DNA from 3 places in the Caballeronia sp. Sq4a genome. Region 2 is predicted to be linked to each of the others. Evidence: predicted binding sites of a transcription regulator. Region 2 holds the regulator's gene; each other region holds the start of a gene.
What was found. The regulator LexA, encoded in region 2, represses DNA repair genes until DNA is damaged. The targets are predictions, from matches to a motif close to ACTGTATNNNNATACAGT.

Region 1: imuA (translesion DNA synthesis-associated protein ImuA) is a predicted target of LexA. The motif match lies at 1,516-1,533, and genes of this name have one in related genera.
Region 3: imuA (translesion DNA synthesis-associated protein ImuA) is a predicted target of LexA. The motif match lies at 1,459-1,476, and genes of this name have one in related genera.

Annotation. Positions count from the first base shown of each region.
Region 1 is NZ_CP084252.1:312,131-315,404, forward strand. Features, by position in the region: gene LDZ24_RS28165 (hypothetical protein) at 1-788, shown strand, start outside; gene imuA (translesion DNA synthesis-associated protein ImuA) at 796-1,503, opposite strand; gene LDZ24_RS20980 (flagellar transcriptional regulator FlhD) at 1,947-2,246, shown strand; gene LDZ24_RS20985 (monooxygenase family protein) at 2,381-2,833, shown strand; gene LDZ24_RS20990 (3'-5' exonuclease) at 2,922-3,274, opposite strand, start outside.
Region 2 is NZ_CP084250.1:1,328,682-1,331,955, reverse strand. Features, by position in the region: gene LDZ24_RS06350 (sulfate ABC transporter substrate-binding protein) at 1-1,043, opposite strand, end outside; gene lexA (transcriptional repressor LexA) at 1,292-1,960, shown strand; gene LDZ24_RS06340 (hypothetical protein) at 2,101-2,436, shown strand; gene LDZ24_RS06335 (DUF2939 domain-containing protein) at 2,517-3,110, shown strand; gene LDZ24_RS06330 (universal stress protein) at 3,135-3,274, opposite strand, start outside.
Region 3 is NZ_CP084250.1:1,722,621-1,725,894, reverse strand. Features, by position in the region: rRNA gene LDZ24_RS08200 (23S ribosomal RNA) at 1-1,037, shown strand, start outside; rRNA gene rrf (5S ribosomal RNA) at 1,213-1,326, shown strand; gene imuA (translesion DNA synthesis-associated protein ImuA) at 1,539-2,402, shown strand; gene LDZ24_RS08185 (DNA polymerase Y family protein) at 2,347-3,274, shown strand, end outside.

The DNA.
Region 1 (3,274 bases), on a different replicon from region 2:
CCAACGCAGCGTTGCTGGTGATGGTGATGGGCCTTGCCCCGAAGGAACCGACGACCGTCGAAGTCGATGACCTGCTGTACGCAAAGGGCATCCTCGAGGCGCATCCGTTGCCTGACTCGTATCTGAAACCGGTCGATATCGGCCTGCCGGCGTGCAAGTTCGCCGAAGTTCTCAGGCGCACGCTTGCCGACGGCATCAGGGACAGACGCTTGGCCGAACTGGAGAAGGCGCGCGAGGAGGGCAACCTCAGCCTGCGCGACCTCCAACTCGGCAAGCAACTGGCCATTCTCGATCACGGCAGGCACACGCACACGTACGCCAACGAGTTCGCGAAAGCGGTTCAGACGGCGGACGTGTCGTATCTGCTCGGCATGCTGGACCGGCCCGACGACGCCAACCGAACGACCAAGCAAGCTGTGCGTGAAGTGTTCGGCATCAAGCTCATCGGCGTGCGCGCCGCGGCTCGGCGCCGTGCGATCTTCGAGCTGGCAGGCATGGACGCGGCGCAACAGGCGGAATGGGAGTCGCTCTCGGTGTCGCAGCGTGAGGCTCGCCGACACGTCAACGAGAACGGTCTGTTCCTCGGCGATCGATACCTGCGGGCTGAATTGCATCAAGGCCGTAGCGACATCGGCGACGGCCTGCTGCTCTTTGATTTCGTCCTTGTCGTGGATGCGCGCGTGCGGCGCGAGCGTGAGGACGCCGCCCTTGCGCATGCCAACGCGAACCCCGGCCTCATGCGCCGCATGATCGAGCGCAACGACACGCTCATGGTCAAGCACGACTAGACCTGTGTCACTCGTGGATGACCAGTTCGGCTGGAAGACTTCTCGGCTGAGGTGCGGCAGATATACGCCGATCCACACTTGCATGGCGATTCAACAGGATAGGCGAATGGGTTAATCCAACGACGAGCGGCTCATCGCGGGCGGGGCCGCGCCGCTTCACAAACTGCAACGACACGCTGTCGCGCGCCGGGCGCACCGCGACTCGAAGCGGAGCCGGGCTGGTATCGCTCGCGGCGGCAAGCGGCCGGATCATGAAAAACAGCGACTCGCCGGTTTGCGCGGCGAGGTGCAGGCGCCGGAGCGCCTCGGGACGAACGTGGGTCTGCCAGAAAAGCAAAGCGCCGAACGTACCGGACCGAAGGATCTGCTCCGCCGCCCACAGTGCATCAGCCGTCTTTTGCGCGCGCACCACGTTGACCGACGTCTCGGGCAGGCCCCAATAGGCTGCGGCTTCGGGCTGAAACCGGTGCGGCGGTTGGAGAAGGGCGATACGCCGTTGGGCGACAGCTTTCAGCGCCGGCAACAACAATCGCAATTCACCGACGCCCGGCTGCTGCACCAGCAAGTCGGTCAGTGCGCCCTTGGGCCAGCCGCCGCCCGGCAGTTCTGCGGCGAGCGTCTCAGATCCACACGGAATGACGTTCAGACGAGCTGAGGCCAGTTGAGAGCCGCGCCAGATCGATGGATGAATGTCTTCGAGGGCTAACGCTCCCATGTCGAACCCCGTACTGTACGTTTGTACAGTAGTCTACATGAATGATCGTCATGTGGTCGTCCAACCAATCGAGTCCTTGCTAGCAGCCGACAAGAGGCTGTCGTTTAATTACGCCAGTAAAAGATGCCGAGCCGTAGAACTTACTTGTGCTGAGCCTTGTCGAAATTGCCGAATAACACGCACGTTCGAATCACGCGCAGCGCAAAAAATATCGCAAAAAGCGTTGAATCGAGCGTGAAACCGCAGAGATTTACGGCAGAAGGTGCTTACGGATAAAACAGCGGATTCTCGCGCGAACGATTGCGGACAGTTAGCTTTAACTGTAAGCGACGTTTACCCGATGTAACTATTTGTTGCAGAGCATCGATGTTGGATCAGACAATTCGTTCCCGCTTCGACTGACGGCGCAATGAGCAAGTCGAACTAATTACTGGTCTGCCGCTATGAACACCGCTTCTGATCTCAGTGCTATCCGCGAATTGAACATGTCGTATCTGATGCTCGCGCAACGCGTTCTGGCATCAGACCGGGAAGCGGCACAGTCGCATCTGGGCCTCTCGAGGGAGATGGCAGACCTGCTGCTGAAGCTTTCGCCGGAGCAAACGCAGAAGCTCGCGTCGTCCTCGCAAGTGCTGTGCTTCTTCCGCATGAGCACTGATGCGATGGTCGTTGAGCTCGCTGGTCGCAGCATTGGTGTGGCAGCGAAGTCGGCGGTTTCGAACGACGCTCTGCTGGCAGCATGACCATTACCACGCACACCGCCTCGAAAAGCTCGCCAACGAAGGGGCTCTGGTAACCCGCGCGATACTCGACATGAGCGGGCGATCGATCAGCGACTATCCTTACGTCGTTACCACGAGAAGCCGCAGGAGCCGCAATGCAAGCCTCCGTCGTTCGAAGATCCGTCGATCTCAGTGCGTACCCGAATCTCGTGGTCGTGTTATTAGGCTTTCGCGTGCGCCGACTGAGGGGCATCGCAGCGATACTTGGCATCGGTAAAGGGCTTCGACAGATCGAATTGAACCCGCCCGATGGCTTGCTTTCGAGTGAGCAAGTATTCTTCTCGCTCAACCATATCGGTATCCGGCAGTATTGGCGCGACCTCGACAGCCTCGAAGCATTTACCCGCAGCGAGCCGCATTCGCGCTGGTGGCGCGACTTCCTGCGCGATAGCCGCGGCGCAGGCTTCTGGCATGAAACGTATAGCCGGCAGGGTATGGAAGCCGTCTATATTGACATGCCCGGGCCGGTGGGCTTCGATCGCTTTGCGCCCGAACGCAAACCGACCGGTCCGTTCATGAGCGCGCGGCAGCGGATGGGCGCGAATTAGTGGATAGGGTCTGACGTACGCATGACCGATCGTCGCCCGGCCATGCCGTTTGGTCAGTCCATCGTGGAATGAATGATGAGGCGCGAAGCTACACGCGCAGGTTGAATAGCCGCAGCAGCTCCTCACGAAGCTCCGAGATGTCGAGCACGTGTTGGGCGCGCGTGAGCGCGACATACAGCAGCCGCATCTCGTCCTCGTCCAACGTCAGCCGCCCATCGACCATCTTGAAGCGGAAGTCATTGACGATACGCACGCGTTTCCACTCCAGTCCCTTCGCTCGGTGAATGGTCGAGATGACATAGTCGGCTTGCGCTTCGGGCGTCTGACGTTGAGCGAGCGCACGCAGGTAGCCGGTGCCGCGGTCGTCAACGATCTCGACAACCGGCAGCAAGTCGCGCCCGACCGCGCCGCGGGCGAATGCCTGCGCCTCTTTCCAGTTTT
Region 2 (3,274 bases):
TGCGGCTGATAGATGGAATCGAACACGCCGCCATCGGCGAAATGCGTCTTCTGCGCCTTGGTCCAGCCGCCGAACGTGTCGTCGATGGTGTAGAGCTTGATCTTCGGGAACTGCTTCGTGAGGTCGGCCGGCACCTTGTCCGAGCGCGGACGATAGAAATTGCGCGCGGCGATCTGCTGGCCTTCGTCGCTGTACAGATACTTGAGATACGCCTCGGCGAGCTTGCGCGTGCCGTGCTTGTCGACGACCTTGTCGACCACCGCGACCGGCGGCTCGGCCAGAATGCTCACCGAAGGCACCACGATCTCGAACTTGTCCGGACCGAACTCCTTCAACGACAGAAACGCCTCGTTCTCCCACGCAATCAGCACGTCGCCCTGGCCGCGCTGCACGAAGCTCGTCGTGGCGCCGCGCGCGCCGGAATCGAGCACGCCCGCGTTCTTGTACAGCTTCGCGACGAAGTCCTTCGCGGTTTGCTCGTTGCCGCCCGGCTTGTGCTGCGCGTAGGCCCACGCGGCGAGATAGTTCCAGCGCGCCCCGCCCGACGTTTTCGGGTTCGGCGTGACGATGGAGACGCCCGGCTTCGTGAGGTCGTCCCAGTCCTTGATGTGCTTCGGGTTGCCCTTGCGCACGAGGAACACGATCGTCGACGTGTACGGCGAGGCGTTATCCGGCAGCCGCTTCTGCCAGTCCGCGGCGACGAGTCCCTTGCCCGCGAGCGCGTCGATGTCGTAGGCGAGCGCGAGCGTGACGACGTCCGCCTGCAGGCCGTCGATGACCGCGCGCGCCTGTCCGCCCGAGCCGCCATGCGACTGCTTGAACGTGACGGCCTCGCCTGTTTCGGCTTTCCACTTCTTGGCGAATGCCTGATTGAAGTCCTGATAGAGCTCGCGCGTCGGGTCGTACGACACATTCAGAAACGACGTCTGCGCGTGGGCTTGCGTGCTCGCCGCGACCATCGCGCCGATGCCCGCCGCCGTCAGCGCCAGCGCGGTCAGCGCTTTGCGTGCCCTGGTCCCCAATCCCGCTTTCGTGCTTTGCATTCCCCGTTCTCCGTCTTATCCAATTGACGGAATCAGTCTATCGGCGGGCCTATATGAACAGAAATAATCGTTTTTCAGTCTTTTATATCGAAAGCTGCTAAAGCAAGTCGCCGGCGCTTGCGGGGGGCCGAACGACGGAGCGTGTTGCGGTTTCGAGCCGAACTTAAAGTAATGCTTGAAAAGCGCCGAATACTGTATAAAAATACAGTCATCTGTTGATCCATACAGTGCACGAGAGGCCCGAGCCAGTGACCAGAACCTCAAAACTTACCGCGCGTCAGCAGCAGGTCTTCGAACTGCTCCAGCGCGCAATCGAGCGCACCGGCTTTCCGCCGACCCGCGCGGAGATTGCCGCTGAGCTCGGCTTCAGTTCCGCGAACTCTGCGGAAGAGCATCTGCGGGCACTGGCGCGTAAGGGCGTCATCGAGCTGGCTGCGGGTTCGTCGCGCGGCATCCGGCTGATTGGCGACGCGGGCCGGTCCGAAGACGTTCCGCACCAGTTCACCTTGCCGCACGCAAGCATCATGCAGCTCTCGTTGCCGCTCGTGGGCCGTGTGGCGGCGGGCAGTCCTATCCTCGCGCAGGAGCATATTTCGCAGCACTACGCGTGCGATCCCGCGCTCTTCTCCAGCAAGCCCGACTACCTGCTGAAAGTGCGCGGTTTGTCGATGCGCGACGCCGGCATTCTGGACGGCGACCTGCTCGCCGTTCAAAAGCGCACCGAGGCGAAGGACGGACAAATCGTCGTTGCGCGGCTCGGCGACGACGTCACGGTCAAGCGTTGGAAGCGACGTCCCGACGGCGTCGAGCTCATCGCGGAGAACCCGGACTACGAGAATATTTTCGTGCGGTCGGGCAGCGGAGACTTCGCGCTGGAAGGCATTGCAGTGGGCCTGATCCGCTCAGGCGAGTTCTAGTCAGCGGCGGCAGCGCGCTTTGAAGCGTCGCTGAGCGCCTCTTCACGCCACGCAAGACGCGGCGCGTTTCGAGTACATCAAGCACGGACGGCAGCCGCTTGCGGCATGCCGTGGTGCGTCCTATCGTCTGGAGAGTCATGATGGAACGTTTTGCCCGTTTGCTGCCCTTTCGCAAGTTCGGCCGTCTGCGCCATCTGCGTGCGTTGATTCCTTGCGGCGCCGCGGCGCCTTCGCGGGCCGAAGCTGCACCGGATCTCTTCGATTCCATGCCCGCGCTGCCGTCTCGCCAGCCTGCGTTCGCGCGGGTGTCGCTGACGCAGACGGTTCACGCGGAGCCGCCGCGGAGTACTCCCGTGCGCGTTTATCGGAGCGAGTCGCGGCTGATCCTCGTCGGCAAGATCGGCGAAGTGTCGCGCATGATCGACCGCTGCATCGACGAAGAGCGCGCCGGTCTCACGGGCGGAACGGTGGCGTGAACTGGCGGCGAGTTGGGGAATTAGTCGTGCGTCGGCGCGGTCAATCCTGCATTAACCTTCGCTAAAGGTTTGGCCGTCGCATGTCCCGCACCGCTCGTTCCGTTATTGCCACGCTCGCCGCCGTATTGCTCGTCGCGGCGCTCGGCTTCGTCTATGCGTCGCCGTATATCGTGCTGGACCGCGTCAAGCGCGCCGCCGACGCGCGCGACGCCCAAACGGTCAACCAATACGTCGATTTCCCCGCATTGCGCGCGAGCTTGAAGGATCAGATCGCCGCGCTGCTCACGCGGCGCATCGATGTGCAGAAGAGCGGCAACCCGCTCGCCATCATCGGCGCGATGATCGGCGCGGCGCTGGTCGGCCCGCTCGTGGATTCATACGCGACGCCGGACGGAGTCGCCGCCATCCTGAACGGCATACCGCCGCGCGGCAATCCCGGCGAACGTCCGCCCGCGGCCGGCAAAGCCGATGCAAACGCGTCGGCTTCGGCGAGCGCGTCCGTGAGCGCATCCAATTCGGCTCCGCAACCGCCGCAGACGACGGCCGGCTATCGCGGCATCAACACGTTCGTGGTGACGTACCAGCACGGCGCAGGCGACGCCCGCTATTCCGCCATATTTCACCGCAGCGGGCTAGTGTCATGGAAGCTCGTCGCCGTCGATCTCAACGGCTGACGCGCCTTCGCCAGCCATCCACGCTCACGCGCCCGCTTCGGCCTTCGCGGGCTTCGCGGCATACGCAGCGGCATCTTCCGCTTCCGCCGATTCGCCTGCCTGACAGACGGCAACCAGAATGCTGCACGACACGCGATCCAGCAAAGGGGTGTTGCCCGCGCCCA
Region 3 (3,274 bases), 390 kb from region 2:
TGGGGTGCAAGCTCTTGATTGAAGTCCCGGTAAACGGCGGCCGTAACTATAACGGTCCTAAGGTAGCGAAATTCCTTGTCGGGTAAGTTCCGACCTGCACGAATGGCGTAACGATGGCCACACTGTCTCCTCCCGAGACTCAGCGAAGTTGAAGTGTTTGTGATGATGCAATCTCCCCGCGGCTAGACGGAAAGACCCCATGAACCTTTACTGTAGCTTTGCATTGGACTTTGAACCGATCTGTGTAGGATAGGTGGGAGGCTATGAAACCGGAACGCCAGTTTCGGTGGAGCCGTCCTTGAAATACCACCCTGGTTTGTTTGAGGTTCTAACCTTGGTCCGTGATCCGGATCGGGGACAGTGCATGGTAGGCAGTTTGACTGGGGCGGTCTCCTCCCAAAGCGTAACGGAGGAGTACGAAGGTACGCTAGGTACGGTCGGAAATCGTGCTGATAGTGCAATGGCATAAGCGTGCTTAACTGCGAGACCGACAAGTCGAGCAGGTGCGAAAGCAGGTCATAGTGATCCGGTGGTTCTGTATGGAAGGGCCATCGCTCAACGGATAAAAGGTACTCTGGGGATAACAGGCTGATACCGCCCAAGAGTTCATATCGACGGCGGTGTTTGGCACCTCGATGTCGGCTCATCTCATCCTGGGGCTGTAGCCGGTCCCAAGGGTATGGCTGTTCGCCATTTAAAGAGGTACGTGAGCTGGGTTTAAAACGTCGTGAGACAGTTTGGTCCCTATCTGCCGTGGGCGTTGGATATTTGAAGGGGGCTGCTCCTAGTACGAGAGGACCGGAGTGGACGAACCTCTGGTGTACCGGTTGTCACGCCAGTGGCATCGCCGGGTAGCTATGTTCGGAAGAGATAACCGCTGAAAGCATCTAAGCGGGAAACTCGCCTTAAGATGAGATATCCCCGGGGCTTCGAGCCCCTTGAAGGGTCGTTCCAGACCAGGACGTTGATAGGTCAGGTGTGTAAGTGCAGTAATGCATTGAGCTAACTGATACTAATTGCCCGTAAGGCTTGATCCTATAACCAGTGTGTTTTGTCGGTCAAAGTTAGCGCTTCAGCGCTTAGTTGGACCCCACCCTCGAAGAGGGCGCCACTGGTCGAGTCACAGCGTGTGCCACAATCGCCACCCGAATTCACACTACTTCTTCCCCGATTGGTTGTAGCGCCACAACGCGATACAACATCCCCTTAAAGCCTGATGACCATAGCGAGTCGGTCCCACCCCTTCCCATCCCGAACAGGACCGTGAAACGACTCCACGCCGATGATAGTGCGGATTGCCCGTGTGAAAGTAGGTAATCGTCAGGCTCCCCTTGCCAAACAAAAACCCCACCCCACAAAGGTGGGGTTTTTGCGTTTGGGCTCACAAATCCACTCTTCAGCCGCGCCCCGTCTCACCTCCTCGGATCTCTCCGCTCATTCCCCAGTACGCCCCGAAATACTGTATAAATGTACAGTACTAACCGGAGGCCGCATCGCGTTCACGCATAGCGGACTCTGCATACGGCAGACGGGAATCCATGGGTGCCGCACTTTCATTACTGGACATCGGACTGACGTCGCGCCTGCAGCAGCAGCTATGGCAAGGCGAGCAGTTCACCACCTCGCATTCAGGCGTCGTTCCGAGCGGCTATCGAATGCTGGATCTGGCGTTGCCAGGCGCAGGCTGGCAGCCGGGCACCGTGACCGAAGTGCTGATCGAAGAAAGCGGCGTCGGTGAGATCCGGCTGCTCGCGCGCACGTTGCGGGACTTGACGACGGTTCAAAGCCGCTCCGTCGTCTTCATCGCGCCACCCTGGATGCCCAATCACGCTGCGTTTCGGGCAATGAACATCGCGCCGAATAAGCTCGTCTGGGTCAAAGCGCCCGACGATCAGGTGCTGTGGGCCGCGGAGCAGTCGCTCAAGCAGGAGGGCATCGGCGCTGTGTTGATCTGGCTCCCCAAAGCGCGCCCCGAAGCCTTGCGGCGATTGCAGGTCGCAGCGCAGGAGTCGCAATCGCTGGCGTTCCTGTTTCGTCCATTGAATGCCGCGAAGCAGTCATCGGCGGCGCCGCTGCGAATGGTCTGCAAACCGATGCTGCCCGCAACCGCACCAACGATGAATCGTCGCGAATGGATGCAGGTCGTCATGCTGGAGATCAGCATCATCAAGCGACGCGGTCCGTTGCTGGAAAAGCCGTTGCATTTGCGCTTGCCGCTGCAGTTGCCCGCGTTGCCCGAGCATCTGCGCCGCGCCAGCCAGCAAAGGAAAGCACGAGAGGTCAAACATGTTGTGGATAGCGGTGACATTGCCGCTTTTATCGCTCGAAGCAGTCAAGCCGCCATCGATGCCATGCGCATTGGCCGGTTCGATTTCGCCTGGAGCGAGGCCGACGCCGAATGACCGCGCCGACACGCCCGCCGCGCAGGACGTCGATCAGCCGTGTTTCGCGCTCGCCGATCACGCGCGCATCCTGCTGCCCGACCTCATCGCGTTTCGGCTGGGAGTGAGGCCCGGCAGCACGCGCTCTCACGCGTTCGCGCTGGCGCCGCGGCTGACGCTGCTCGCGGTCGATGTCAACGCGGAGCAGCGCGCGCTCGAAGCGGTTGCGCTGGCGTTGCTCGCGTTCACGCCGAAAGTCGTGCTCGCGCATGCGAATACGGTGCTGCTGGAAGTCGGTGCGAGCACGCGGCTTTTCGGCGGCTTGCGGGCGCTGATCGCCAAGGCGTCGTCGACGGTGAAAGGATGTGGCTTCACGTCGCGAATGGGCTGTGCGCCGACCGCGTGGGGCGCGTGGCTGCTCGCGCATGCGCGCACTCGCCGCGTGACGCGTCGCGTGCGTATTGTGAAGGAGACGACGCTCGTGCGCGTGCTCGACGCGTTGCCGGTGTCGCTCGTTCCGTCGGCGGAATCGCATGGGAACGTGTTCGAACAGATCGGCTGCTCGACGCTCGCCGATTTACGCCGCCTGCCGCGCAAGGGCGTCGCGCGGCGGTTCGGGCAGGGCATTCTGCAATGGCTCGCGCAGGCTTACGGGCAGGCGCCCGATCCGCGCGAGGCGTTTTGCGCGCCGGCATCGTTCGAGGCGCGGCTGGAATTGCAGGCACGCGTGGAAAGCGCCGAGGCGCTGCTGTTCGCCGCGCGCCGGCTCGTGCTGCAACTGGCCGGCTGGCTGAGCGCGCATCACGCCGCGGTGAGCGAGTTCTCGCTGCTGCTGGAGCACGAACTGGCCGCGCGCCACGCGCCGAAAACATCGACGCTTAAGGTCGCGTGGG